DNA from 3 places in the Massilia sp. LC238 genome. Region 2 is predicted to be linked to each of the others. Evidence: predicted binding sites of a transcription regulator. Region 2 holds the regulator's gene; each other region holds the start of a gene.

Region 1 (9,815 bases), on a different contig from region 2:
GGTCGCGCCCATGGCCACGATCACCTTCGGCTTGACGGCCGCCAGCTCCTTCTCCAGCCAGTAGTGGCAGGCCTCGATCTCGCGCTGGACCGGGGTCTTGTGCAGGCGGCGCTTGCCGCGCGGTTCCCACTTGAAGTGCTTGACGGCGTTGGTGAGGTAGATGGCCTTGCGGTCGACCTCGGCCTGGGCGAACACCTGGTCGAGGAGTTGTCCGGCCGGGCCGACGAAGGGCTTGCCGGCCAGGTCTTCCTGGTCGCCCGGCTGCTCGCCGACGATCATGATGGGCGAGCGCTTCGAGCCTTCGCCGCCGACCGCCTGGGTGGCGTACTGCCACAGCTCGCAGCGCCGGCACTCGTCGAGTTTCGACGGCTGCTCGCGGTCGGGCTGCGCGGCTTCGGCGCTGATCGGGATCGTGGCGCCGCTCTTGCGGCCGACCGCCTCGACCTGCCCGATCTTGCGCGCCCCGAGTTCGGCCTGGCTCACCAGCGAAGGCACGATCGCGCCTTCCGGCAGGTTCTTCCAGAAGCGCGAAGGGATGTGGCTCTGCATCAGCTGGGCGTTGACGCGCGCCGGGTTGAAGATGCTGCGGTAATAGGTGAGCCAGAGCGCCTCGCCCGCGTCATCCAGCTCGGCGGCGCTCGACATGAGGGGCCCGGTATTGTGCAAGGTGTGGCCGTCCCACAGCACGCTGGCCTCGGGCGTGGCGATCATCCAGCTGACCTTGCCCATGCGGGCCACGAAGTGTTCGGCCACCTGGGGCAGCACGTCGTGGCGCGGCTCGAACCAGGCGACGAAGCGCGGGTCGCCCGCATTTTGCGGACGCTCGCGGAATCGGATGTAGGCATGCATGTCGTGCTCCTCGCGGCGCACCGCCTTGACCATGCCGTGCAGGCGGCTGCCGTCCGGATCGGCGGGCGACTGCACATCGTGCTCGCCATGCGTCCAGCGCCACAGCACGCGGTAGAGAAAAGCCCAGCGGTCCGGAGCGCGGAAGCACGCGGCTTTCTGCAGCATCTCCAGCAGCGATCGCGGCACGCGTGCGGCCGGCGGTCCTGGCGATTGCGCTTCCTGCAATCGGGTGCCCTGATTATGGTCCGGCCCGGACGCGGCCGGCGCACCTGAGAACAGGTCGCCGCCCTCAATGGAGCCCCAGTTGGCCGCCTCGGGTGGCACCCCGGCCCGCAGCAACCCGCGCGCCGCGTCGCGCCACTCGGCGAAGCTCGTCACCGCGGTGACGCCGGCGCTCATGCCGCCTGCAGTTCCGGCCACAGGTTCATCTGCTCTGGCGCGTCGGCCAAGTGGCGCCGCAGGAGGTGGGAACTGGCCGCGCCCTGCACCGGCTTGTAGTCTGCCGTGACGATGAAGGGCGCCAGCTTCTTCATGCTGCAGCGCAGGCGCGACAGGTCTTCCCAGCGGATGCGGCGGATGCGGCGCAGCTCCACGATGCGCTTGGCGTTGCGCATGCCGATGCCGGGCACGCGCGCGATCATGGTTTCGTCGGCGCGGTTCAGGTCCATCGGGAAGTGCTCGCGGTTACTAAGGGCCCAGCCCAGCTTGGGATCGACGTCGAGCGCCAGGTTGCCGGATTGCGGCATCAGCTCGCCCGCGGTGAAGCCGTAGCCGCGCAGCAGGAAGTCGGCCTGGTACAGGCGGTGCTCGCGCAGCAGCGGCGGGGGCGCCAGCGGCACGCTCTTCGGGCTTTGCGGGATCGGGCTGAAGGCCGAGTAGTACACGCGCTTGAGCTTGTAGCTGCCGTAGAGCGTTTCGGCGGTGTTCAGGATGGTGTGGTCGTCGCTGGCGTCGGCACCGACGATCATTTGCGTGCTCTGCCCGGCCGGCGCGAAGTTCGGCGCCTTCGGTTCCTCCGCCTTTTCGTCGAGCTTGCGGCGGATCGAGCCCATCGCCAGCTTGATGGTGTGGACGTTCTTTTCCGGCGCCAGGCGGGTCACGCTGTCGTGGGTCGGCAGCTCGATGTTGACCGACAGGCGATCCGCCCAGCGCCCCGCCTCTTCGATGAGGAGCGGGTCGGCGTCGGGAATGGTCTTGAGGTGGATGTAGCCGCGGAACTTGTGCACTTCGCGCAGCTGGCGCGCCACCGCCACCAGCTGCTCCATGGTGTAGTCGGCCGACTGGATGATGCCCGAGCTCAGGAACAGGCCGTCGATGTAGTTGCGGACGTAGAAGTCATGGGTGAGCTTGACCACCTCTTCGACCGAAAAGCGCGCGCGCGGCACGTTGGAGCTGCGCCGGTTGATGCAGTACTGGCAGTCATAGATGCAGAAGTTGGTGAGCAGGATCTTGAGCAGCGAAACGCAGCGGCCGTCCGGGGTGTAGCTGTGGCAGATGCCCATGCCGGTGGTGGCGCCGAAGCCGTCCTTGTCCTCGGACGAACGCTTGGGCGCGCCACTGCTGGCGCAGGACGCGTCGTATTTCGCGGCGTCGGCCAGGATTTCCAGTTTGTCCTTGAGTTCCATCGCATGCCTTGAACTGTATGGGCATACAGTATACTATCGCGCGCGTATGCACAGGGTCGATGGGGCCAAGTGTGCGTGCTTTGCGCCGGTTCAATGCTGGGACATGGGTGCAAGCGGGTGGGTCAGTACGCATGCGAATTGGGTTCCGGCCTTCGCCGGAACGACGGTTTTGAAGCTGGTGGAATTGAAGGAGCGCTAACTCCAGGGCCGCTCCCTTGGCACGTCATCCCGGCGAAGGCCGGGATCCAATTTCGCTGCGCAGAGATGGGCGTAAAAAAGCCCGGTTGAAAAACCGGGCTTCCCGTTACAGCGAGCTCAGGTCAACGAAGGGGCTTCCCATCCGCGTCGACAACCGTCACCTCGCCCCACCCCAGCGAACGCACGCCCGCCTCGATCTTGCGCAGGTCGCCGATTACCATCCACACCGCCTCGTCCGGCTTGATGAACTTGGACGATGCCGCCGCCAGCTGCTCCGGCTTGAGCGCGCGCACGTTCGACGCATACCTGGTCCAGTAGTCGTCCGCCAGGCCCAGGTTGACGGCGTCCAGCCCTGCCGCCTCGAGTGCAGCCAGGGTGGAGAAGCGGCCCGGCAGGCGCGACGTCATGTTGCGCATGATGCTCTCGTACTCGGTGCCCACCAGCGGACGCTCGCCGGCCACGCCGCGCAGTTCCTTGGCTACCTCCCGCATCGCCTCGACCGTCTTGTCGGTCTGCACCGGCGCGATGATGTAGAACGGACGCTGGCCGCGCACGTCCGGCAGGCGGGCCTGGGTGCCATAGCTCCAGTGCTTGTCCAGGCGCAGGTTGCGGTTCAGGCGCGAGGTCGCGATGCCGCCGAAGTTGGTCATCACCGGCTCCATCGCCAGGTCTTCCGGCTGGCCGTTGGCCTGCGACACGTGGGTGGCGACGATGGTCGACTGCGGCGCGTCCGGCTTGTCCACCAGGATCAGGCGCTTGCCCCGGGTCGGCGGCACCGTGGCCATCTGCTTGGCCGGGGCGCTGCCCTGCTGCCACTTGCCGAAGCTCGCTTCCAGCGCCGGCAGCAGCTTGTCCATGGTGGTGTCGCCGGCGACGATGATGGTGGCGCTGCCCGGCTTGAACCAGGTGCCGTGCCATGCCATCAGGTCGTCGCGGCTCAGGCCCTGCACGCTGCCTTCGAAACCGGAAGCCGGCTTGCCGTAGGCATGCTCGGCACCGTAGAGCAGCGATGGAATCAGGCGCAGGGCCAGGCTGTTCGGCTGGGCCTTTTCCTGGCCGATGGCGGCGATGCGGCGGCTCTTCGACAGCGCGAACTGGTCTTGCGGGAAGCTCGGGGTCAAGGCGGCTTCGGCCATCAGGGCCAGCGAAGGCGTCAGGTTGGCACTGGTCGCCTGCAGGCGCACCAGCGACTGGTCCTGGGAGGTGCCGGTGCTCAGGCGCGCGCCCAGGTTTTCCAGCGCGTCCGACAGCGCGAAGGCGTCACGGTTTTTGGTGCCCTTGTCCAGCAGGTCCAGCGCCAGCGAGGCGGCGCCGGCCTTGGCGGCGGTGTCGGAAGCCGCGCCGGCATCGACCGCCAGCGAGACGTTGACGATCGGGGCGGTGTGACGCTCCAGCAGCACGACCTTCAGGCCGTTCTTCAGCTGGGCGCGCTGCAGCGCCGGGAAGGTGACGTCCGGCGCGTCGCCCAGCGCGGGCAGCTGCTTGCGGTCGAGGGTCGACTTGGTGGCGGCCAGCTTGGCCGACGGCCGCACCGTCATGGTGTAGTGGTTGGCGCGCAGCCAGCGGTTGGCGGCGGTCTTGACGTCCGCCGGGGTGCTGGTGGCGAACAGCTCGAGACGGTCGAGGTAGGCGTCCGGCTTGCCGCCGTAGGTCTGGCTCTCGGCCAGCACGTCGTTGCGGCCGCCCATGCCGCCCACGCGCTCCAGGCTGCGTGCGAAATCGGCCAGGTCGCGGGTCTTCACGCGTTTCAGTTCAGCCTCGGTCGGGCCCTTGTCGAGCAGCTCGGCCACCACGCGCTCCATCTCGCGCTCGACCTCGAGCGGATCGACGCCAGGCTTGACGGTGACCGACAGGTTGAAGGTGCCGCCCAGCTCCGCGTCATTCACATAGGCCGACACGCCGGTCGCCATGCCCTTCTCGTACACCAGGCGCTTGTCCAGGCGCGCGTTCTTCGAGCCGGCCAGCACGCCGGCCAGCAGGTTCAGGCGCTGGGTATCGGCATCCTTCCACGAGGAGGTGTGCCAGCTGCGGTAGATACGCACCTGCGGCACGTGGTCTTCCATCTCGTCGCGGATGTTGCGGTCCAGCTGGGGGATCCATTTCTCGGTACGCGGCAGCGGCGGGCCCGGCGGGATCGCGCCGAAGTACTTGTTCACCAGCTCATAGGCGCGTTCCGGCGTGATGTCGCCGGCCAGCGAGATCACCGCGTTGTTCGGGCCGTAGTAGGTGCGGTACCACTCCTTGATGTCCTCCAGCGAGGCGGCCTGCAGGTCTTCCATGTAGCCGATGGTCGACCACGAATACGGGTGCGAGTACGGGTACATCTTGGCCGAGATTTCCATGCGCACGCGGCCATACGGCTGGTTCTCGCCCTGGCGCTTCTCGTTCTGCACCACGCCGCGCTCGCGCTCCAGCATCGCCTGCGAGATGTAGTTGCCCAGGAAGCCCATGCGGTCCGATTCCAGGAACAGGGTGCGCTCCAGCGCCGACACCGGCACGTCTTCGAAGAAGTTGGTGCGGTCGACGTTGGTGGTGCCGTTGCGGTTGTTCGCACCGAGGTCGTCCATCGCCTCGCGGAAGCCGTGCGGGTAGTTCTCGGAACCGTTGAAGAAGAAGTGCTCGAACAGGTGGGCAAAGCCGGTCTTGCCGCGCTTCTCGTTGCGCGAACCGACGTGGTACCACATGTTCACGCCGACCACCGGCACGCTGTGGTCGGTGTGGACCAGCAGGGTCAGGCCGTTGGGCAGCACGAATTTCTTGTGGTCGATGCTGTAGGCCTTGCGGTCGAAGACGGTTTGCTTCGTGGCGGGTGCGGCGGCGTGGGAAGGCAGGGCTGCTGCGGCTGCGAGACCGAGCAGGAGGGGCAGTGCGAGTTTTTTCATGGCGTCTCGTGGACAGGTTGTTGTATGTATGCGTCCCGTCGAATCACGCGTCGGTTGGACGCGCGGTCGGCACAGCCGACCACCCTACAGGAAACGCCGGGCTTGCGCCAGAGGGCTCAGGCGTAACCTTGCGCCTGCGCCAGCAGCTGCGGCTCCATGCGCGCCGCGATCTTCTTCAGGTAGCCTGACGCGGCGGCCACGCCCGCCCCGCCCGCGCGCTGCAGCCAGGCATAGGCCTCGACCAGGTCGCGCTGCACGCCCTGCCCCGCCGAATACATCACGCCGAGGTTGAACTGGGCGCGCGCATGCCCCTGGCGCGCCGCGCACAGGTACCAGAAGTGGGCGGCTTCATAATCGCGCTCGATGCCCTTGCCGCAGTCATGGCGCAGGCCCAGCTCGAACTGCGCCAGCGCGTGGCCCTGGTCGGCGGCCTTGTGGAACCAGTCGGTGGCCTCGCTTGGATCGGTATGCTCGGCGCGGTCCAGCAGCACACCCACCATGTACTGCGCGGGCGCGTAGTCCTGGTTCGCCGCGCGCCGGTACCACTCCAGCGCCTGCGTCTCGTCGCGCGCCACGCCCACCCCGCCCTCATAGCGCAGGCCGAGGTCGAACTGGGCGCGCAGGTGGCCCTGCTCGGCCGCCTTGCGGTACCAGTGGGCCGCCTGGGCGGGATCCTGCGGCACGCCGCTGCCGGCGTCGAACAGCTGGCCGAGGTGGTACTGGGCCGAGGGCATGCCCTGCTCGGCGGCCTGGCGATACCAGTGGGCTGCCTGACTCGGGTCGGGCTCGACGCCCTGCCCGTGCTCGTAGCGCACGCCGAGGTTGTCCTGGGCGCCGGCATGGCCCTGGCTTGCCGCGCGGCGGTACCAGTGCAGCGCCAGCGCTTCGTCGCGCGGCACGCCGTGCCCGCTGTCGTAGATGAGGGCCAGATTGAACTGGGAACTGGCGTGACCCTGTTCGGCGGCGCGGCCGTACCACAGGATCGCCAGCGCGCTGTCCTGCTCGAGGTCCTGCCCCTTGTCGTAGCGCAGGCCGAGGTTGAACTGGGCCGGCGCGTAGCCCTGCTCTGCGGCCTTGCGGAACCAGTCGACCGACTGCGCCCCGCTGGAGCGCAGCGCGAGGCTGAACTGCGAGCGCGCATAGCCCTGTTCCGCGGCGCGGCGGTACCACTCGGTGGCGGCATCCTGGTCCTGGGGCACGCCCTTGCCGGTCTCGTACATCATGCCGAGGTTGTGCTGCGCGCCCGGTTCGCCCTGGCCGGCGGCCTGGCTGAACCAGTGCAGGGCCTGCTGCACGTCGCTCGGCACGCCCTGGCCTTTCGCATACAGCCAGCCCAGGTTGTACTGCGCCGACGCATAACCCTGTTCGGCGGCGCGGCGGTACCAGTAGGCGGCCTGGCCGTAGTCCTGGCCGACGCCCTGGCCTTTTTGGTACATCACGCCGAGGTTGTACTGCGCCAGCTCGAGGTCGGCGCTGGCCGCCATGCGGTACCAGGCCACCGCCAGCTCGTAGTTCTGGGGCACGCCCTGGCCGCTCGCGTACATGAAGCCCAGGCTGTGCTGGGCGCTCGGCACGCCGCGCTCGGCCATGCCCTTCACGCGCAGGAATTCCGCGGTGTGGCGACCTTCGATGTCGCCAGGCTGGGCAGGGATGTCGAGCATGGCGTCCGCTTACGCCTGCACTGCCCGCAGGCCGAACAGCGTCGGCTGGGTGCGCAGCGACTTGATGAATTCGCCCAGCGGAATCGGGCGGTAGTACAGGTAGCCCTGCATCGTCATGCAGCCGTTGGCGCGCAGGTAGCGCGCCTGTTCTTCGGTCTCCACGCCTTCCGCGATCAGGTTCAGCCCCAGGCCGCGCGCGATCGAGATGATCGCCAGGATCACCGGATAGTGGCCGCCCTCTTCGTGGATCTCCTTGACGAAGGACTGGTCGATCTTCACGGTGTGGATCGGGAAGCGGTGCAGGTAGGAGAGCGACGAATAGCCGGTGCCGAAATCGTCGATCGCCACCGACACGCCGAGCTGGCACAGTTTATTCAGCTGTTCGATCGCGTACTGCGGGTTGCGGATGCAGATGTTCTCGGTGATCTCGACTTCGATCTGGCCCGGCGCGATCCCGTAGCGCACCAGGGCATTGCGCATCTTCTCGAAGAAGTCGCCGCGGTCGAGGTATTGCGGCGACAGGTTGAGCGACAGGCGCACGTGGTCGGTGCCCGAGGCATTCCACTGCAGCATGTCGCGGCACAGCGCGCCGATCATCCAGTCCGAGATCGGCAGCATCAGGCCGTTCTCTTCCGCGAAGGGCAGGAACTCGCCGGCCGACAGCAGCCCGCGGGTCGGGTGGTTCCAGCGCATCAGCGCCTCGGCGCCGACGATGCGGCCGGTGAGCGCGTCGATCTGCGGCTGGTAGTACATCTCCAGCTCGTCCTGCTCGAGCGCGCGGCGCAGCGCCTGCTCGAGGGCGATCTTCTGGTGCGAGATGTCCAGCATCGAGGTGTGGTAGAAGCTGTGGCCGTTCTTGCCCTGGGCCTTGACCTGGTACATGGCGATGTCGGCGTGGCGCAGCAGCTCGTCGATCGATTCGCCGTCGGTCGGGTAGATCGCGATGCCGATCGATGCCGAGATGTGCACTTCGTGGCCGTCCAGGTCGAACGGTTCCTGCAGGACCTCGAGAAACTTGTCGGCGACCATGCGCGCGTCGTCGCGGTCGCGCAGCTCCGGCAGCACGATGGTGAATTCGTCGCCCCCCTGGCGCGCCAGCGTGTCGCCCTTGCGCAGGCAACTCTTCAGGCGGGTGGCGGCCTGCTGCAGCAGTTCGTCGCCCTTCACGTGGCCAAGGGTGTCGTTGACCAGCTTGAAGCGGTCGAGGTCGATGAACATCACCGCGAGCTCGGTCTTCTTGCGCTTGGCCTGAATCACGGCCAGTCCGAGGCGGTCCTTGAACAGGATGCGGTTCGGCAGGTCGGTCAGGATGTCGTGGTAGGCCTGGTAGGAGATGACTTCCTCGGCGCGCTTGCGGTCGGTGATGTCGCGCGCCACGCCGTAGGTGCCGAAGAACTCGAGCTTCTTCACTTCCTGGTCGGGCACGTGCATGCCGATCGCGTTCAGCGAAATCGTCATCAGGGTGTTGTTGAAGGTGCGCTCGTGGCCGTTGCCGCCGCTGCCGCCGCCGTTCCTGCACTTCAGGCGCAGCTCGACGTTGCGCGAGGCGCGTTCGTCGACGCGGCGCTCGTTGAAGACGTAGCGCGCGCGCTCCAGGTCTTCCTCGTGCACCAGCAGCGAATAGTGCTTGCCGAGCAGCTCGTCACGCGAATAGCCGAGCAGCTGGTAGGCGCGGTCGTTCACGAAGGTGAAGCGGCCTTCGTGGTTCAGCGTGTAGATGATGTCCGGCGAGGAGTCGACCAGGTAGCGGTACATCTTCTCGGAGGCGTCCAGCTGGGTGGCCATGCGCTGGTTCTCGAGCGCGAGGCGGCGGCCCTTGAGGGCGTTGGCGACCGTGGCCAGCAGTTCTTCGCGCGCGTAGGGCTTGCGCAGGTAGTCGTAGGCGCCGCGCTTGAGCGCGCCGATCGCCGCATCGATGCCGACTTCGCCGCTCATCACGATCACGTCGGCGTCGATGCCCTTCTGGTTGATGAAGTCCATGATCTCGTGGCCGCCGATGTCGGGCAGGCGCAGGTCGAGCAGGACCAGGTCGAAGCGCAGGCGCGACAAATGGGCCAGGGCTTCGCCGCCCGAGGACGCGGTGGTGAGCTGGTAGCCGCGGTCGCGCAGCAGCTCGTACAGCGAAGACAGCAGGCGCGGCTCGTCGTCGACCAGCAGCAGGCGTGGCTGGCTGTCGGTCTCGAGCGTTGGGGAATACGGGGCCGGTTCGCCGGGAAACATGGCGTTGTGCGCGTTGATCATGATGTTATGCGGAGCCGATCGCGCGGGCCGGCAGCGCCACGGGGGTACCAAGACTGGTGCCGGCGGCGGCGGCGCCGGACCACGCCGGCAGGAGGATTTCGAATGCGGTGCCGTTGCGGCCGCTGCGGCAGCCGATGTGGCCGCCCAGCTTCTTGACCAGGCTGTGCACGATGGACAGGCCGAGGCCATGGTGGGCGCCGTCCTTGGTGCTCTTCACCGGCGAGAACAAATGGGCCAGCACGTCGCGCGACAGGCCGGGCCCGTTGTCGCTGACGACCAGTTCCAGGTAGAGCTGGCGCTCGCGGTTCACATGGCCGCGGTTGACGATCTCCACGCGCCCGCCGCCCGTGCCGAGGGCC
Region 2 (9,815 bases):
CTCAGGTGGAGCCGCCCACCCTACGGGAAACCTGCGCACTCCTTCAAAACGGCGCCACTGGCGCCGTTTTGTTTCAGCGGTTGAGCAGAGCGGTACATTGCCGCTATCATGGGATTTCCTTTTACCTCAGCCATCTGCCCATGAAGACCAAGCTGTTCCTTGCATCCCTGCTGCTGTGCGGCGCCGCCTTTGCCGGCGAGCTGGAAGACGCCAATGCCCTGTTCGAGAAGAAGGACTACGCGGGCGCGATGAAAATCTACACCAAGCTGGCCAATGCCGGCAATCCGGCCGCGCAGCAGGCGCTGGGCCAGATGTATTTCTACGGCGAAGCAGGGGAGGTCGACGAAGCCAGGGCCGTCGATCTGTTCAAGAGATCCGCCGCCAAGGGTAACAAGGTCGCGATCGACTCGCTCGAACTGATCGAGCAGCGCGTCAAGCGCCGCAAGGACATCGATTACTGGATCAAGGGCTACGACGGCGAGGACCTGAAGTCGGGCGAGTTCCGCTGCACCGCGCCGCGTATTCCCGCGATGTCGAAGGTCAATGCCGACATCGATCGTATCAGCGCGGCCGTGCAGACGTGGCAGGAGTGCTACAACAAGTACGTCACCAACCTGAACGCGTCGCTGCCGCTGACCAAGCGCGTCCCGAGCGACATCCAGAAGCTGATGAACAAGGAGGAGATGGAGAAATCGAATGCTTACCTGGCCCAGCTGCAGGAAAACCTGACCGAGGAAGCGAAGGTGGGTTCGAAGCTGGTGCTGGCGGACTACGCCGCATGGCGCTCGGCGACCGATGCCTATGTGACCGAGCACAACCAGATGGTGAAATCCGCCAAGAAGGATTCCCACTGGGCGGACAAGAAAATTCAATAAGCCGCCGGGCAAGCCGGCAGCTTGGTGGGCGCAGGCTTAGTGCCAGCTGCGCATCAGGCCGACGGCCAGGCCCTCCAGCGCGAACTCGTCTTCCGGGTTCACCTGGATCACCTTGAAGTCCGGATTCTCCGGCAGCAGCTCGACCAGGTTGCCGGTCTTGCGGTAGCGCTTGACCGTGACTTCTTCGCCGAGGCGGGCCACCACGATCTGGCCGTTCTTGGCGCTGTCGATCTTCTTGACGGCCAGGAAGTCGCCGTCGCAGATGCCGGCATCGCGCATCGACCAGCCCTTGACCTTCAGCAGGAAGTCGGGGCGCGCCGAGAACATGGCGGCGTCGACGGAGTAGGTGGCTTCGACGTGTTCCTGGGCCAGGATCGGCGAACCGGCGGCCACGCGGCCGACCAGCGGCAGCGACATCATGAGGGCGGCAGGCACCATCGGGACCTGTTCGACGGACGCGCCGACCAGGCGGATGCCGCGCGAGGTGCCCGGCGAAATCTCGATGGCGCCCTTGCGCGCCAGGGCCTGCAGGTGTTCTTCGGCCGCGTTGGCCGACTTGAAACCCAGCTCGGCCGCGATTTCGGCGCGGGTCGGCGGGAAGCCGGTGTTTTCGATCGCTTCCTTGATCAGGTTAAGGATCTGTTCTTGCCTTGCAGTGAGCTTGAGCATGGGTGTTGTACGGCATTAGTTGTAAGAGCAGACTGTATTTTTGTACAGTATTCTGATATGCGCAAGGGCAAACACAGGAAAACTGTAAAAAATTTGTGCAGTGCGTCCGTATTCGTGGCGCCGATGCCTGCTTTTCGCCGCCATCTGCCGGGCTGGGCCATGCCATGGATTCCCATCCGCCGGTTTTTCAGGCTATAATCGAAGGCTTTCCCTTCCCACACTCGTCTTGACGCCGAGGTGGGCATTTGTTTAAACGTCCTCAAGGAGTGTTGCATGCGTCATTATGAAATCGTTTTTATCGTCCACCCGGACCAGAGCGAACAAGTTCCGGCGATGATCGAGCGTTACAAGACCACGGTGACCAGCCGTGGCGGTAACATCCATCGCGTGGAAGACTGGGGCCGTCGCCAGATGGCTTACCAGATCCAGAAGCTGCCGAAGGCTCACTACATCTGCATGAACATCGAGTGCGACAACGAGACCCTGGTCGAGCTGGAAACCGCATTCAAGTTCAACGATGCCGTCCTGCGTCACCTGACCGTCAAGATGAAGAAGGCCGAAACCGCACCGTCGCCGATGATGAAGTCGGTCCAGCGCGAAGACGCAGCCAAGAGCCACCGCGCAGAAGCAGCAGCCGCTGCTCCGGCCGCCGCTGCCTAAGTTTTTCTCGGGAATTCGTAGAACGCAGTGAACCGGTTCCAGCTCATCGCGACCATCGCGGAGCGAGACGTACTGCGTTTCACCCCGGCCGGCGTCCCCATCGTGGGCGCGATCCTGATGCACGATTCGCAGCAGGTCGAGGCCGGAGTGACAAGGCAGGTCGCGTTTGAAATCCCTGCGCTCGGCGCGGGCGAGATTTCAGGCAGGCTGGAAAGCGCCGAACTCGGTGCCGCCTACCGCTTCGAAGGATTCCTCGCAAGGAAAAACCGCAACAGCAAAGCCTTGGTGTTTCACATCATTGATTTCAGTGCCGCGTAACCGTACTCGGCCTATTTAGATTACAGATACAGGAGCCTCAAAATGGCATTCGGTAAAAAGTTCGACAAAAACAAAGCTAAAGAAAAAATGAAGCGCAAGCAGCAGAACCCGCTGTTCAAGCGCAAGAAGTTCTGCCGCTTCACCGCCGCAGGCGTGGAACAGGTGGACTACAAGGACGTCGACACCCTGAAGGACTTCGTCCAGGAAAACGGCAAGATCATGCCGGCACGTCTGACCGGTACCAAGGCGCACTACCAGCGCCAGGTCGACACCGCCATCAAGCGCGCACGCTACCTCGCGCTGCTGCCGTACACCGACCTGCACAACGCTTAAATCGCGGCACGTCAGCTAGATATCCTGGAGAAAAAATATGCAAGTTATTCTGCTCGAAAAAGTCGTCAACGTCGGTAACCTGGGCGACGTCGTCAAAGTCAAGGACGGTTACGCACGTAACTTCCTGATCCCGCAAAAAATGGCACGCCGCGCCACCCAGGCCGCCGTGGCCGAGTTCGAAACCAAGCGCGCCGAACTGGAAAAAGCAGCAGCTGAAAAGCTGTCGGCAGCCCAGGCGCAAGGCGACAAGCTGAGCGGCATGACCGTCACCATCGCCCAGAAGGCGGGCGTGGACGGCCGTCTGTTCGGTTCGGTCACCAACTTCGACATCGCCGAAGCCCTGAGCAAGCAAGGTTTCCCGGTCGAGAAGTCGCAGGTTCGCATGCCGACCGGTCCGCTGAAGACCACCGGCGAATTCCCGGTCTCCGTCGCGCTGCACACCGACGTGGTTTCGGAAATCACCATCTCGGTGGTTGGCGAAGCTGCCTAAGCTGCTGTTGTATAAATGAAAAAAGCCGGGTTCTCCCGGCTTTTTTTATTCCTGGAAACTCGCCAATTATTTCAGCCGTGTGACCGGAAACGGTATAATGCCCGCCATGAATTCCCCATCCGATCCGCAAGTCGATTCCCTGCGCATCCCGCCGCATTCCATCGAAGCAGAACAGTCCGTCATCGGCGGCCTGCTGCGCGATAACGCCGCCTGGGACCGCATTGCCGACTTCATGCACGCAGAGGATTTCTACCGCTACGACCACCGCATCATCTTCGAACAGATGATCCGCCTGATCAACGCCGGCAAGCCGGCGGACGTGATCACGGTCTACGAAGCCTGCAACATGCTGGGCAAGGCCGAGGAGGTGGGCGGCCTGCAGTACCTGAACGCGATGGCGCAGAACACGCCGTCGGCGGCCAACATCCGCCGCTACGCCGAGATCGTGCGCGACCGCGGCATCCTGCGCAACCTGATCACCGTCGCCGACGAAATCTCGGGCAACGCCTTCAACCCGCAGGGCAAGGAAGTCAAGCAGATGCTTGACGAGGCCGAATCAAAGATCTTCGCCATCGCCGAAACCGGCGCCCGCGGCCAGCAGGGCTGGAACCCGATCCAGCCGCTGCTCACGCAAGTGGTCGAGCGCATCGACGAGCTGTACTCGCGCGAGAACCAGGGCGAGATCACCGGCGTGCCGACCGGCTTCATCGACCTCGACCGCATGACCTCCGGCCTGCAGCCGGGCGACCTGATCATCGTCGCCGGCCGTCCCTCGATGGGCAAGACCGCGTTCTCGGTCAACATCGGCGAGAACGTCGCGATCGAAGCCGGCCTGCCGGTAGCTGTTTTCTCCATGGAAATGGGCGGCGCCCAGCTGGCCATGCGTATGCTCGGCTCGGTGGGCCAGCTCGACCAGCACCGCCTGCGTACCGGCCGCCTGAACGACGAAGACTGGCCGCGCCTGACGCACGCCATTCAAAAGATGAACGACGCCCAGCTCTACATCGACGAGACGCCGGCGCTGAACCCGATCGAGATGCGCGCACGGGCACGACGCCTGGCGCGCCAGTGCGGCAAGCTGGGCCTGATCATCGTCGACTACCTGCAGCTGATGCAGGGCAGCCAGCCGGGCGACAACCGCGCGGCCGAGATCTCCGAGATCTCGCGAAGCCTGAAAGGCCTGGCGAAAGAGCTGCATTGCCCCGTCATCGCACTGTCCCAGCTGAACCGTTCGCTGGAACAGCGACCCAATAAACGACCCGTCATGTCCGACCTGCGCGAATCGGGCGCTATCGAACAGGACGCCGACGTTATCATCTTCCTGTATCGCGACGAGGTCTACAATCCCGACTCGCCCGATAAGGGAACCGCCGAGATCATCATCGGTAAGCAGCGTAATGGCCCGATCGGGGCGATTCGCCTTACCTGGATCGGCTCCTACACCAAGTTCGGCAACTACAGCGGCAACCTGAGCATCTATCAGGGCGATTAAGAAGCAATAAGCCGCGATTTACCACCTCGCCGCTGCCAGCCGTGGCAGCGGTCTCGAAGTCCCAAGAGATTCACAACGGAGAATAATATGTTTGGACGCCTGATGCCCCAGGAGGGCAAGTTTTTTGACCTGTTCAACCAGCACGCCGCCCTGTGCGTGAAGGGCGCGCAGGAAATGGTTGGCCTGATGACCAACTTCGACGACCTGGAAAACCGCACCCACGCCGTCGAAAGCATCGAAAAACAAGCAGACAAGATCACCTACGAATGCGTCGACCTGCTGCACAAGACCTTCATCACCCCGCTCGACCGCGATGACATCCACAAGCTGATCACCAGCATGGACGACATCCTCGACATGATGGAAGACGCGGCCCAGACGGTTTCGCTGTACGACCTGCACGCCGTGACCCCGGAAGCCGCGCGCCTGGCCGAACTGTGCCTGGCTGCCTGCAAGAAGGTGCAGGAAGCCGTCTCCCTGCTGCACGACATGGGCAACGCCCAGAAGATCGTCGCCATCTGCGAAGAGATCGACCGCTTCGAATCGGACGCCGACCACGTGATGCGCGCCGCCATGTCCAAGCTGTTCCGCGACGAGCCGGACGTGCGCAACCTGATCAAGATGAAGGCGATCTACGAGATCCTCGAAACCGTCACCGACCGCTGCGAAGACGTGGCGAACATCGTCGAAGGCATCATCGTCGAGAACGCGTAACGTGCACAGCGCACACGCACAACAAGAATAAACATGGAAACTATTAACATCAGCATTTACGTGCTGGGCTTCCTGGTGCTGCTGGCACTGGTGTTCGACTTCATGAACGGCTTCCACGACTCGGCGAACTCGATCGCCACCGTGGTGTCGACCGGCGTGCTGAAACCCCAGCACGCGGTGGCGATGGCCGCCTTCTTCAACTTCATCGCGATCTTCGTGGTCAACATGAAGGTGGCGCAGACCATCGGCAAGGGTACCATCGACCCGCACGTGGTCGACCATTACGTCATCTTCGGTGCGCTGGTCGGGGCGATCGCCTGGAACATCATCACCTGGTACTACGGCATCCCGTCCTCGTCCTCGCACGCGCTGATCGGCGGCCTGGTGGGCGCGGCGGTGGCGAAGGCAGGCACCGGCTCGCTGATCTCCGGCGGCCTGCTCAAGACCGTGGCCTTCATCGTGGTCGCGCCGATGCTGGGCTTCGCGCTCGGCTCGATCATCATGCTGATCGTGTCCTGGACCTTCGTGAAGTCGACGCCGCGCAAGGTCGACACCTGGTTCCGCCGCCTGCAGCTGGCCTCGGCCGCGGCCTACTCGCTGGGCCACGGCGGCAACGACGCGCAGAAGACCATGGGCATCATCTGGATGCTGCTGATCGCGGCCGGCTACGTCAGCGTCAACGACACCCATCCGCCGGCCTGGGTCATCATCTCCTGCTATGCCGCGATCGCCTTCGGCACGCTGTTCGGCGGCTGGCGCATCGTCAAGACCATGGGCCAGAAGATTACCAAGCTCAAGCCGGTCGGCGGCTTCTGCGCGGAAACCGGCGGCGCCATGACCCTCCTGATGTCGAGCTACTTCGGCATCCCGGTCTCGACCACCCACACCATCACCGGCGCGATCGTCGGCGTGGGCGCCTCGCAGAAGATGTCGGCGGTGCGCTGGGGCGTGGCGGGCAACATCGTCTGGGCCTGGATCTTCACCATCCCGGCCTCGGCCTTCATGGCCGCGATCGCCTGGTGGATCGGCACCCACATCATGTAAGAAGCGCCCCTTCGCTGCTGCATGGAAAGCCCGGCCCGTCCGGGCTTTTTTACGTCCCGCGGGCGCGCGCGGGGGGGGATCGGCCTGTTCCCGAGCACGGCGAGGATGCCGAGACCCTGCTCAAGAATGCGGACATCGCGATGTAGTCGGTCAAGACCGAAGGGAAGGACGGCTTCTGCTTCTTCCAGTCGCGCTGCTTCGCGGCCATCCGTGCCCGGCTCGAGACGGAAGTGGAGCTGCGCCGGGCGCTCGACCTGCAGCACTTCGTGCTGCATTACCAGCCGCGGGTGGATCTGGCGACCGGCAGCGCCGCCAGCATCGTAGCGCTGGTGCGCTGGCAACGGCCTGGCCAGTTGGATGCGCCACGGCGCAGCCCTGGTGCCGGTCTCGGTCAACATTTCGCCGCGCCAGTCCAGCCAGTCCGATTGCGCATCGAACATCAGGAAGGCGACACCCTGATCGCCTCGATGATTGCGATAGCCCACGCGCTGGGCATGCGGGTAGTGGCCGAGGGCAGCGAGAGCCGCCGCCAGATGCAGCTGCTGCAGACCCTCGGCTGCGACGAAGAGCAGGGCTTCTATTTTTTCGCGCCCGGTGGCGCCCGCAGCGCGCCGGGCGCCGCTGGCCCGGGCCTGGGCGGGATGAGCGCCCTGTCGTGCAGTAGTTGCCGGCGCCTGTTTCAGCGGCCCGGAAGCTTGCGCCGCCGACCCGTGAAGGCAATCATCCCCGCGCCGGCCGCCAGCAAGGCCAGGGTTCCCGGTTCCGGCACCTCCGCAGGAAGCGAGCCGGTGAACTTCTGCAAGTGAATTTCGCCACCCTGATTCAGGTTCTTGGCGTATACGCCCCCCTCGACGTTGGCGCCGCCGGTGTTGCTGAACGTCCCGTTTGCTACCAGCACCTGTCCGCCGAAGGTGCGACCGACGCTGACGCTGCTCGCGCCGGCGAAGTTCCAGATCAGCGAGCTGGCCAGGTTCTGGGGCTGGGCGAAGTTGGCGTTGAGGTTTAGGATGCTGTCGTTGGTGTTGAAAATGACCGTGCTGGCGCCGTTCAGGTTAAAACTGAGATCGGAGGTAATGGACGAGAAGATCTTGCTGTCGAGCGTGGTCAGGTCGAACACCAGCATGCCGTCGACCGGCATGCCGTAAAAGCTGACCTGGCGGTCGTTATTGCTGAAAATGACCGAGGTGCCCGGGGTGGCCTGCAGCGCCGATAATTGCGAGGACAGCCCTGTCATCAGCGCCGAGAAATCGGTAGAGGTCGAGGCCTCCAGCGTGCTGTTCATCGTGCTGGTGGTCGCGTTCAGTACCTTGCCGTTCAGGTTGATGCCGCTATAGCTGGCGGCATGGATTTTCTGGCCGAAATTGACGTTGGAAGCGGCGCCGGCGACATAGACATTACCGTTGAAGCTGGAATTGGACGCCGAGCCGCCGACATGGCTTTCGCCGGAATTGACGGTGGCATTCTTGAAGTTGCCGCCGACGACGGCCCCCAAGCCGTTCACGTGCACATTGCCGCTCACGTTGCCGCCCACCGTCAGGCCGGCATAGTTCGACGCGGGGGTCCTGCCGGCGTGCTGCACATATGCGCCACCCTTCACATCGCCACCCACATAGGTGCGGCCGTCGACGTGCGAGGTCGAGTTCAGGTTGCCGCTGACGACAACGTTGAACTGCTGCAGCATTTCGGTGGAAGTGAGCGGTACGGCGGCGGCCTGGCCCGCACTGAACAGCATCATTACGGCAAACGCGGCGGACGTGCGGGCAATCATCGGGTATCCAATCGTGGAAACAGCGCGGATTCAATAATAACAACGTTAATTTCCCGGTGGATATTAAGGCTTTATGAGATTTTCCGCAACAAATTCGTCAAATTCGATGTGGCATATTGACAACTCCGGCAGTCTGCCGATCTTGAGACGGGGCTCGAACGCGGCTTCCGAGATTCCCGGTGTTCCTTTACATTTTTGCTAATGCTGGTAGTAATATTACACAGTGGCGTCTGCCACTGCTGCCGCCTGTGGCTAAGCGGTCCAGGCAATCAGCTTTTAAAAACAACGATTAAGGGGACATTATGCGCAACAGAGGTAGTTTGACTTCACGCTTGCATGTCAGCCTGGCTGCTTGTGGGATGCTTGCTGCAATGGCCGGGATCGCCCTGCCAGCTAGCAGCGCCTTCGCCCAGCAGCCGGCCGCCAGCGCTGCCGCGCCGGTCGCGCCCGGCACCATCCGCATCCATTTCCGCCGCGTCCAGAACGATACCGCCCAGTGGGGCGTGTATTCCTGGGATGGCCCGGCTAGGCCGAGCTCGGCCTGGATCACGGACCGGTTCATGTTCACCCAGAGCGACGATTTCGGCGGCTGGGTCGACATTCCGCTGGCGCCAGGCAAGACCGCCCTGTGGTTCCTCGTCACCGACGGCAGCGGCACCAAGAACTGCGGCGCCGACCAGGGCGCGCAGCTGCCCGCCGACGTGGGTAGCCGTGGCCACGAGATCTGGCTGCTGGAGGGCGACTGCAGCATCTACACCGCGCCGCCTGCGCCCAGCTACGGCAGCCTGGCCCAGGCCGGCGCCCACTGGCTGGCCGCCGGCACCCTGGCCTGGCCGGGCGCGCCCGCCAGCGGCAGCTACAAGCTGTACTACGCGGCGAACGGCGGCCTCGGTTCGGGCGCCGCCGGCGTCACCGGCTTTGACGGCAGCATGGACCTGAGCCTGGCGCCGCTGCCGGAGGCGGTGCGCGCGAAATTTCCGCACCTGGCCGGCAGCACCGGCCTGGCGCTGTCGACGCCAGACGCGGCCAAGGTCGCCGCCCTGGCCAGCGCCCAGTTCGCGATCGCCCAGTTCGACGCTGGCGGCAAGCTGGTGCAGGTGACCTCGCTGCAGACCGCCGGCATGCTCGACGAGGTGTTCGCCGCCCGCGCGGCCGACACCAGGCTCGGCGTGAGCTTCAACGGCGCCGGCGTGCCCACCTTCCGCCTGTGGGCGCCGACCGCCAAGTCGGTGGCGCTCGACATCTATCCGGACGCGAACGCGCCCGCCGCCAGCCAGGTGCCGATGCGCTTCGATGCCGCCACCGGAGTCTGGAGCTACACGGCCCCAAGCGCCGACTGGACCAACCGCGCCTACTACACCTACACCGTCAAGGTGCTGTCGCGCTGGGCCGACAACACGCTGGTGACGAATACCGTTACCGACCCCTACTCGGTGAGCCTGAACGCCAACA
Region 3 (9,815 bases), on a different contig from region 2:
ACACCTCGCCGTTCTTGCGCTTGTTGCGCAGCACCACGCGCACGCTTTCCTTGCGCGCGAGCGCTTCGCGGATGCGCTGGCGCTCGTCCTCGTCGCAGCCCGAGATGGCCATGAAGCGCGGATCCTGGCCCCGGATCTCGGAAAGCGTGTAGCCGGTGATGCGCTCGAAGGCCGGGTTGACGTAGTCGATGCGGTGCTCGTCTTCTTCGCAGCGGGTGATGACGATGGCGTTCAGGCTCGAGTAGATGGCGCGCTCGCGCACCCGCAGGCCGATTTCGGCCTGCTTGCGCGCCGTGATGTCCATGCCGGTGCCGAACACGACCGGGACATTGCCCAGGTGGGCCAGGGAACAGCGGAACAGGTAGGGCGTGCGCTTGCCGTGCTTGCCGACCAGTTCCGCCTCGTGCGTGGAGCCGCCGCCATCGAAGGCGGCGAGGATCTTGTCGACGATGAGGGGCCGTTCCTTTTCGTCGAAGAAGAACTTGACGTTGGAAGTGGGCAGCTCCTCGGCATCCATCTCCAGCGCTTCTTCCAGCTGGTGGTTCCACAGCAGCAGGTGGCCGCTCTGGTCGATCACGTAGAACACGCAGGGCAGCGACTCGAGGATGTCGGCCACCGGCAGGTCCTGGATCAGGGCATAGCGCGCCGGGAACTGGCCAGAGCGAGGGATGAGGATGACGCTGAAGGTGCCAGGCGTCTCGGTGTCGAAGGACTGCGGCGCCACCGTGATGCGCACCGGCAGGCGCCGGCCGTCGGCCGTATGCAGGGTGCCCTCGTTCTCGGCGTCGGCGCGCGCGGCCATGCGCGGTTTGGCGCCTGCGGGGTCGTCGAACTCGACGATGCGGTCCAGGGTCATGCCCTGGATCTCGCCGGCGCCGTAGCCGGCCAGTTTTTCGCAGGCCTTGTTCCAGCTGGTGACGGTGCCGGCCGCATCGACGACGAACACGGCAAGGGGCAGGGGCGACAGGTTCAAAGCTCCTCCGGGATGGCCGCGCAGCGGTGCGCGCGGCACGCAGTGAACACGTAAATACATGATAGCGCAGCAACCGATGCCCGGCCACATGAAACTCTTATGTCGTGCGGCAAGATCGCTGCGGAAGGAAGCGCCCTGCCCTTACAATGTCGTCTGAAACTTTGACAGGTGGGACATGGCGGTCATCGATCCGGCGGAAGTCGAATTCAGCGCAATCCGGGCCCAGGGACCGGGCGGGCAGAACGTGAACAAGGTGTCGTGTGCGGTGCACGCGCGCTTCGACGTGGCCGCCTCGTCCTTGCCGGCAGCCGTCAAGGAGCGCCTGCTGGCCCTGCGCGACGCCCGCATCACGCAGGATGGCGTGATCGTTCTCAAGGCGCAGGCCTCGCGCAGCCTCGAACAGAACAAGCTGGACGCGCTGCAGCGCCTGCAGGCCCTGGTCGACCAGGCCAGCGTCGTAGCCCATGTACGCCGCCCGACCCGGCCGACGCGCGGATCGCAGCTGCGCCGGCTCGATGCCAAGGCGCGCAGCGGGCGGGTCAAGTCCTTGCGCGGCAAGGTCAGCGAGTAGCCCGGGAGTCTAGGCCGCCGCGCCCGGGTCCGCCTTGCTGCCGATACGGAGCGACGGCGCTATCATTTCGGTATCGACAACCGAGAGGATGCACGCCATGTCCCTGTCCCCTGCCCTGCACGCCAGCCTCGACCGGCCGGTATGGTCGGCCCTCGAAGGCGGCCACCGCCACCTGGCCCGCGGCGGCCCGCTGGCCAGGCGCTATCCGCGCGAGATCGGTCCCTTCGCGGCACTGGCCGACGACAGTCCCGCGGCCTGGGAGGCGCTGGCGGCCCTGCTCGAACCCGGCGAGGCGGCCATGCTGGTCACGCCCGAGGCGCCGCGCCAGGCGGCCGCGCAGCACTCCGGACTGGTACTGACGCCGCTCGATCCGGTGCTGCAGATGGTGGCCACGCGCGCGCCAGGGCCCGGCACGCTGCCGTTCACGGTGCTGGGCGAGGCGGATGCCGGCGAGATGCGCCTGCTTGCCGGGCTGACCAATCCGGGACCGTTCGCGGAGCGTACCCACGAACTGGGTGAATTCCTCGGCATCCGGGATGGCGGCCGACTGGCGGCGATGGCGGGGGAACGGATGCGTCCGCATGGCGCGGTCGAGGTCAGCGCGGTCTGCGTGCACCCCGAGCATCGCGGCAAGGCCTATGCGCGCCACCTGCTGGCCGAGCGCACGCTTCGCATCATGGAGGGAGGCCTGCAGCCCTTCCTGCACGTCTACCCCAGCAACCTGGGTGCGATCGCCCTGTACGAATCGCTGGGCTACGTGCTGCGCCGCCAGCTGCACCTGACGCGCGTCATGCCGGCCTGAAGCGCCGGTGCGGCCTCAGGTGCGCAGCAGCCGGAGCAGCTGGTCGATGCGGTAGGGTTTGGCAATGAAGAGCTGCTTCATCGCCTGTCCATTGAACATGGATGGCGCCATATAGCCGGACGCGAGGATGACCTTGACCGCCGGATAGCTCCCGGCGATGCGTTCGGCCAGCTCCAGCCCGTTCATGCCGGGCATCATGACATCGGAAATGACGGCGTCGATGTCGGGGTGGGCCGCCAGCATCTCGAGGGCCGCGGCGCCCGAATAGGCGACCATGGCGTCCATGCCGTGGGCCGCCAGCAGCATCTCGGCCAGGTCCGCGACATCGGCCTCGTCATCGACGACCAGTACCCTGCGCACCTCTCCCAGCTGTGCTCGCGCATCCTGTCCATCCGCCTGCATATTGCCGTGCGGGAATCCGGGCCGCCCCTTCTCACTGCACCAGCGGCTGTTCATCAAGCCGGACACTCAGTCCTCCATGGAGTGAAATTGTTGGTAGCCAAAGCAGGCCCCAGGGGCCGCATGCGCCAGTATCGCGCAAGCGCGCCGAAGGAAGCGCCCGGTTAAGCCTTTGCAGGACCTTCGGTCTGCCCGGAAATTCCTCCTCCCTTGTATCTGCTAGCCGAACAGCCCGTGCAGGTACCAGCGCGGCTCGGCATCCTCGCCGGCGCCGACGATGCGTTCGCGGTAGATCCAGTACAAGGTATGGTCCTGCCCTTCGGCGATGAAGTAGTCGCGGGTCTGGGCCTCGCTCCACCAGCCGGCCTCGATGCGCTCGGGTGTCGAAGCCACCATCAGCGGCGAACCGTAGAAGGGCCGGTGGTTGCGCATGAGCAGTGCGATCGGCTTGGCCAGCAGCCAGCTCGGGCGCGGCAGGCTGGTGACAATCGGCGGCAGCCGCGCCGCAGCTGCCGCCGTGCGCTCGGTCTTTTGCTGCACCGGCACCCATTCGTTGGCCACCTCGGGCCGGTAATCGGCCTGGGGCAGCGCCTGCAGCACGTTCTCCGGTCCCAGCCGCGCCACCAGCAGCTCCAGCATGCGCATGCGGTCTTCCTCGGTGCCTCCCGGCTCGGGGAACAGCGATTCGGTCGGCGGCGCCATCGCCCTCACCTGCCGCGCTTCCAGCCCGAGCCCGATCACCGGGCCCGGCAGCTCCTGCCGGGCCAGGCGTTCCTTCAACAGGCGCACCAGGTGCTCGTCGCGCCAGGCGGGCTCGGCCAGGACGATCTCGAGCGGCGTCGGCGGCATCGCCACCCGTCCGCGCTCGTGCTCCATCAGCAAGGTGAAGCGCTCCACCGCGAGCTGGCGCGCACACAGCCAGCCGACCAGCTGCAGCACCAGGTGGTGGGCGCCGGCCAGCAGCAGATCGGCCTGCTCGATGCGGTCGAACAATTCCAGCCGGGCCCGGAAATGCTCGGGCGGCGCGACCCAGTCGAACAGCTCGGGACACATGCCGTAGGCGGCGTCGAGCATGTCGAGCAGCTCGCGTCCGCAGCGCCGCTGCAGCCCCGGGCGCGGCAGGCGCCGCAGCTGGCCCAGCGCCTCGCAGCCGATGCCTTCGAACCAGGACATATAGGGCCGGGCCGGCGGCAGCAGCGCCACCGGCAGGCGCTCGAGGCGGCGCTCGAGCGAAGCCATGCGCAAGGAACGTCCGAGGACGCGCCTGCCGCCCTGCCCGCTGCCGTGCGCCATCGCATTCGCCCCCGCGCGCGCCAGCAGCCAGGCCGCGCGCGCCGTCGGTGCGCAGCTGACCGAGGCGCTAAAGCCGAGCGCGCGCAGGCTGGCGCGCACGCGGGCGCACAGGGCACGGATGCCGCCGAACAGGCGCAGGCTGGCGCCGATGTCGAGCAGCAGCGTCGCCTCTTCAAGCAGCGCGACTTGGGGCGTGAACTGCAGCATCGCCAGCGCGACCGCATCGAGCGCCTCGGCTTCGCGCGCGGGATTGCGCTCGTACAGCCGCGCTTCGGGCATGAGCATGAGCACACCGCCGCGCCGCATGCCGCGCCCGACGCCGGCCGCGCGTGCTACTGGTGATACCGCCAGCACGCGGTCCTGCTCGAGCACGACGCTGCCCGGGTCACTGCACCAGTTGGGGCTGAAGATTTCGAGCGCCAGCTGGGGTAGGGAGAGGCCGATCCACAAACGCATGTCTTTGCAGGAGAGAAGAAGTGAGAGGTAAGCCGAGGGGTAAAAATAGCGGTGCATCGCGCTGCGGCCCCCGGCGCTTGACGAAATCGACGTGCATGCCGCCGGCCGCGGGCCGCAAGCCCAGGCGCAAGGGCGCGGGAGAAGCGTCCTGCGCCGCGGCCAGCGGGCGCAGCATGAAGAACAGGGTTTCCCCGGCTTGGGCCGCCAGGTGCAGGCGGCGCAGGCTTTCGCCGCGCGCGTGGTTGGCCCAGAACAGCAGCGCGCCGCAACTGCCGCTGCGCAGCACCTGTTCGGCCGCCCACAGCGCGTCGGCGCTGCGGCTGGTACGCAGCCACAGCAGTCGCGAGGGCGGCAGGCCCAGCGCGGCCAGCGCCAGGGCCTGGGGCGGATGGGGCGGCTGCAGCAGGACGATGCGGCGCTCGGCGCAAGCCTGCAGGGCCGGGCGCAGCAGGCGCATTTCGCCGATGCCGGGCTGCTGTTGCAGCAGCTCGACCAGGGTGCCGACCGGCCAGCCGCCGCCGGGCAATTGAGAAGAGAGTGCGGCATGCCCGGTGTCGACGCAACGCGTGCCGTAGCGTGCCAGCTGCGAGGCGCGCCAGAGCGAAGGGTGCAAAGCCTCCGGCGCAGCCAAAGGGGAAACCCCTGCGGTAGGTGAGCAGTTCATATGGGTTGACAAACAAATACTGTATAAACGTACAGTACTCGTTGAGCCCGGATTTGGCAAGATGTATTCATTTCAGCCATACCAGTTGGGCGATTGGTATTGACAGAACTTAAAGGTGTGCACTGCCTGGAAAACCGCGCCAGCATGGCGAATCATGAAATAATGGCGCTCTGTCCATTTATAGCCAGACAATGAACAACCTGTCTTACGCACGCCACGGAGCCCATCCTTGAATACGCTCCAGCTCACCGGCGCCATCCTGTTCGCGATCGCCCTCGTCCACACCTTTTCCACCAAGCTGTTTCACTCGCTAGCCAAGCGGCACCCACGCCATGCCGGGCTGTTCCACCTGCTGGGCGAAGTCGAAGTCGTGTTCGGCTTCTGGGCCTTCGTGCTGATCCTGGCCATGGCCCTGCTGGCCGATGGCGCCACGGCCATCGCTTATGTCGAGTCGCGCCAGTACACCGAGCCGCTGTTCGTGTTCGTGGTGATGGTGATCGCGGCCTCGCAGCCGGTGCTCGACGCCGTGCGCGACCTGCTGGCCCTGCTGGCCCGGCTGGCCCCGGTGCGCACCGAGGTGGCGCTGTGCTGGCTCGGCCTGGCGCTGGTGCCTCTGTCCGGCTCCCTGATCACCGAGCCGGCCGCGATGACGCTGGCGGCCCTGATGCTGGCCCCGCAGGTATTCCGGCCCGGCATTCCCGAATGGCTCAAGTACGGCGCGATCGGCGTCCTGTTCGTGAATGTATCGATCGGCGGCACCCTCACCTCCTACGCCGCGCCACCTGTGCTGATGGTGGCCGGCACCTGGGGCTGGGACAGCGCCTTCATGGCCTCCACCTTCGGCTGGCGCGCCGCGCTGGCGGTGGTGTTCAACGCGAGCGTCATCACCCTGCTGCTGCGCCGCCACCTGAGGCCGGGGAACGTGGTCGAGGACGTGCAGCTGCCCTGGGTCGTCTCGATCGTCCACCTGGTCCTCCTGGGGAGCGTGGTGCTGCTGGCGCATCACCCGGTGCTGTTCCTCGGCCTGTTCCTGCTCTTCCTCGGCTATACCCAGGCCTACCCGAAACACCAGTCGCGCCTGATCATCAAAGAAGGCCTGCTGGTCGGCTTCTTCCTGGCCGGGCTGGTGGTGCTGGGCGGCATGCAGCAATGGTGGCTGCAGCCGCTGGTGTCGAGCCTGGAGCCGACCGCGCTGTTCTTCGGCGCGCTGGCCCTGACGGCAATCACCGATAATGCAGCACTGACCTACCTCGGTTCGCTGATCGAGGGTTTATCGGACCACGCCAAGTACATGCTGGTGGCCGGCGCGGTCGCCGGTGGCGGCCTGACCGTCATCGCCAACGCGCCGAACCCGGCCGGCGCCGCGCTGCTGCGCGAAGGCTTCGAGGATGGTTCGATCGGCATGGGCGGGCTGTTCCTGGGGGCGCTGGGGCCGACCTGCGTGGCGGCGGTGATGTTCCTAATTTAAAAGCGTTACGCGCGCGGAGGGTATATGGACGACGGCATCCTGGTACAGAAAGCGGGGACGATCGAACGCTGCTGCCGGCGCGCGCGCGAGGAATACGAAAAGGACCCGACCACTTTTGTCACCGACCTCACGCGCCAGGATGCGGCCACCCTCAACGTGATCCGCGCCTGGGAAGCCGCCATCGAAATGGGCGACTACGTGATCGGCAACGCCAGGCTCGGCCTGCCGCACGACGAACGCGAAGTGATCACCCTGCTGGCCGAGCACGGCTGGATCGCCCCCACGCTGGCCGAGGACCTCAAGCGCACCGGCGAATTCTGCCGCGCCGAATGGGATTACCAGGAAGCGCCGCTGCCGGCGCTGGTGACCATCATCAAGCGCGGGCTGGACGATTTCGGGGTGTATGCCCAGGCCCTGGTAAGCGGGGCCTCGACCACCTGATCAGGGCTGGGGCTCGTGCACATCTGATACCTCCACATCCTCGGCGGCGATCTTCTCGTCCGCCAGCTCGTGGTCTTCCTCGTCCGCCACCAGGCCCTCCTGATCGGCGCCGCGCGCACTGTCATAGGTGAGCTCGACCAGCATCGGGAAATGGTCCGAGCCGAAAGACGGCAGGCGCTCGATGTGCGAGAGCGTGAAATGCTCGCTGTGGAACAGGTGGTCGAGCGGCCAGCGCGCGAACCAGAAGCCGGCATGGAAGGTATTGAACATGCCGCGCCCGATGCGCGGATCGAGCAGGCCGCTGATCTTGCGGAACAGCCGGGTGGTGGTCGACCACGCCACATCGTTCAGGTCGCCCGCGACGATCACCGGCGTCTCCAGGCCGGCCTCGTCCACGCTCTTGGCAACCACCAGCAGTTCGGCATCGCGCTGGGTCGATTCCATGTGTTCCGTCGGGCTGGGCGGCGTCGGATGCAGGAAATGCATGCGCACCTTGTGTCCGGACGGCAGGATAACCAGGGTATGGATCGACGGGATGTCGTCCTCGACCAGGAACTGGATTGCGCTGTCTTCCAGCGGCAGCCGCGAATAGACGTGCATGCCATACAGATTATCGAGCGGACACTTGATGGCATGGGGATAGTCCTTCTCGAGCACATCCAGCCTTTCCTGCCACCACGCATCCGTTTCCAGCGTGACGAAGATGTCGGGTTGGTGCTGGCGAATCAGCGCGATCAAGCCTTCGGCATTCCGGTTCGGCATCAGCACATTGGCCGTCAGGATACGGAACTGACGGTTCGCCCCGCCAACCACCGCATTCTTCACCTCGTGCGGATAGGCCTTGGTGTATGGAATGATCCACCAGACTTGGTAAGCGAGGCAGGCGGCATTCGCCACCAGCAGCAGGTGGAAATGGCTGTCGCGCCAGTCGAGGAACACGAACTGCCCGACCAGCACGGCGAGCGACAGGATGGCCAGTTGAAGGCGTGGAAAATCGAGGTCGCGTATCCACCACCCCGTGCATCGCAACAGGGGCAGCAGCGTCGCGAGGACGATCACGGCAACCAGGGTTACGAAAGTCGGCAGCATGGTCTCTCGAAGGCGGCAAGTAACTCATCACAAAACTGAGGCTTGCAGTATGTCCGCTTTCAAACGCAGCCGTCTGTACGCTAGCGTGCACAAGCGGCAAGATAATCCGCTGCAAGCAGACCAGCCCATGCCAAAACACCTTATCAAACAGAAATGCTTGCCTTGAGCTGCTGCAGGTTTGCGCAAACCGCTTGAAAAGCCTGCAGACGAGACTTATGTTCAATACTAGACATGCAGGGATACCGTCATGAACCTAAGCAAGCCCGTAGAGAAAGCAGGCAAAGGTGCGAAGCACCTTGAACGCGTGAAATCCCGCTCGAGGTTCAACGTCTATCCCCTGCTGGGCATCCTCCTGGGCATCGTCGTGGCCGTGCTGGCCTACGGCGGGCTGTACCTCCTGCTTTGCGGCTGAGGCAACGCAGGCCCCAAGCCTGCAGATCAGCGGGCAGCGTAGTACCGGCTGAGCTCCACGATCTCCGTATCTGTCAGGCCATGCGCGGCATTGCGCATCTGGCGGTTGATATCGTTGGCGCGCCGGCCACCACGGAATGCCGTGAGCTGGTCACGCAGATAGCTTTCCGATAATCCTTCCAGCACCGGTGTGGCCGGACGCGAGGCATGCGGGCTGTGGCACGAGGCACAGGCACCGATGGCACGCATGGGGTCGCCGTTGCGCACCAATCGTGGACTTGCCTGCGCCACCTGTTCCACTGCGGCAATACGCTCGCGCTCGAGCGAAGCGTAATAGGCGGACAGATCGCGCATGTCCTGGTCGCTCAGCTCCATCACCAGCGGCCGCATGATGGCGCTCGGGCGGTGGCCCGATGCGAAGTCGCGCAGCTGCTTGTAGGTGCTCGAAGCCGGCTGCCCCGCCAGGTGCGGCGTCCCGGCCGGGCTGGTCCCGCGCGCGCCATGACACATGGTGCAGGCCATCGCCAGCGTTGCCCCCCTGCCCACCGAGACATTTCCCGCGGCGCCCATCATAGTGGCGTTCACGATCACGTTGCTCGGATATTTCCGTTCATCCTCCGGCAGTGCTGCGCTTTGATAAGGTGCCGGCGCGCCCGCGGCCCTGCAGATCGATTCCCACAGGCTTTCCATCGCGGCGCGGGCATGCGCTTTCGGCACCCAGACAAAGCCGACCAGCGCGGCCGCGAAGGCGATCACTGCCAGGATCGCGACGCTCCAGGCGAACCAGCGGTTGCGGAATGAAAAGGTCTTTTCCATGCTCATGGCTGTGCTCCCACCGGCACCGCCGGCACCGAGGTCTGCTTTAGTGCGATGAGCTGGCTGATCGGGTAGCCGTAATTCACCAGCGACAGCCCGATCATCAGTGCCAGCCATAGCGCATAGCTGTTGAGCGCGGCGGGCATCCGACCGCCCGCATGCACCGGCTGGCTGAAGCGGAATTCGGGCAGCCTGACGCGCTCACTGCGGTGGCCGCGCAGCAGCACCAGCAGGAACAGCAGGCCAGAGATCACCAGCAGCAGCCCGCCGAAGAAGGTGATGATCACCGTGATCGCCTGGGCCGAGATCTCGGGATGGCTGTAGTCGAAATAGGCCATCCGGCGCGGCATGCCGAGAATGCCGGTGATGTGCCAGGGGAATGTCAGCACGATCATGCCAACAAACCATAGCCAGAGCTGGGCACGCATCATG

Evidence for each region. The regulator LexA, encoded in region 2, represses DNA repair genes until DNA is damaged. The targets are predictions, from matches to a motif close to ACTGTATNNNNATACAGT.
Region 1: the regulator LexA is predicted to act here: its motif matches at 2,487-2,504, upstream of FG94_RS15570 (putative DNA modification/repair radical SAM protein).
Region 3: the regulator LexA is predicted to act here: its motif matches at 5,177-5,194, upstream of imuA (translesion DNA synthesis-associated protein ImuA).

The regions. Positions count from the first base shown of each region.
Region 1 is NZ_JNNN01000053.1:272,489-282,303, forward strand. Features, by position in the region: gene FG94_RS15565 (UdgX family uracil-DNA binding protein) at 1-1,248, opposite strand, end outside; gene FG94_RS15570 (putative DNA modification/repair radical SAM protein) at 1,245-2,474, opposite strand; gene FG94_RS15575 (pitrilysin family protein) at 2,795-5,554, opposite strand; gene FG94_RS15580 (SEL1-like repeat protein) at 5,671-7,215, opposite strand; gene FG94_RS15585 (bifunctional diguanylate cyclase/phosphodiesterase) at 7,225-9,435, opposite strand; gene FG94_RS15590 (HDOD domain-containing protein) at 9,461-9,815, opposite strand, start outside.
Region 2 is NZ_JNNN01000008.1:315-10,129, forward strand. Features, by position in the region: gene FG94_RS02245 (tetratricopeptide repeat protein) at 141-875, shown strand; gene lexA (transcriptional repressor LexA) at 912-1,544, opposite strand; gene rpsF (30S ribosomal protein S6) at 1,818-2,204, shown strand; gene priB (primosomal replication protein N) at 2,232-2,522, shown strand; gene rpsR (30S ribosomal protein S18) at 2,565-2,855, shown strand; gene rplI (50S ribosomal protein L9) at 2,893-3,345, shown strand; gene FG94_RS02275 (replicative DNA helicase) at 3,452-4,837, shown strand; gene FG94_RS02280 (DUF47 domain-containing protein) at 4,925-5,551, shown strand; gene FG94_RS02285 (inorganic phosphate transporter) at 5,585-6,595, shown strand; partial or broken gene FG94_RS28375 (EAL domain-containing protein) at 6,925-7,176, shown strand; gene FG94_RS28020 (collagen-binding domain-containing protein) at 7,275-8,363, opposite strand; gene pulA (pullulanase-type alpha-1,6-glucosidase) at 8,723-9,815, shown strand, end outside.
Region 3 is NZ_JNNN01000065.1:70,827-80,641, reverse strand. Features, by position in the region: gene FG94_RS17230 (EAL domain-containing protein) at 1-973, opposite strand, end outside; gene arfB (alternative ribosome rescue aminoacyl-tRNA hydrolase ArfB) at 1,149-1,544, shown strand; gene FG94_RS17220 (GNAT family N-acetyltransferase) at 1,642-2,346, shown strand; gene FG94_RS17215 (response regulator) at 2,362-2,814, opposite strand; gene FG94_RS17210 (DNA polymerase Y family protein) at 2,965-4,494, opposite strand; gene imuA (translesion DNA synthesis-associated protein ImuA) at 4,424-5,158, opposite strand; gene FG94_RS17200 (putative Na+/H+ antiporter) at 5,388-6,626, shown strand; gene FG94_RS17195 (DUF86 domain-containing protein) at 6,651-7,067, shown strand; gene FG94_RS17190 (endonuclease/exonuclease/phosphatase family protein) at 7,068-8,156, opposite strand; gene FG94_RS17185 (c-type cytochrome) at 8,595-9,389, opposite strand; gene FG94_RS17180 (cbb3-type cytochrome c oxidase subunit I) at 9,386-9,815, opposite strand, start outside.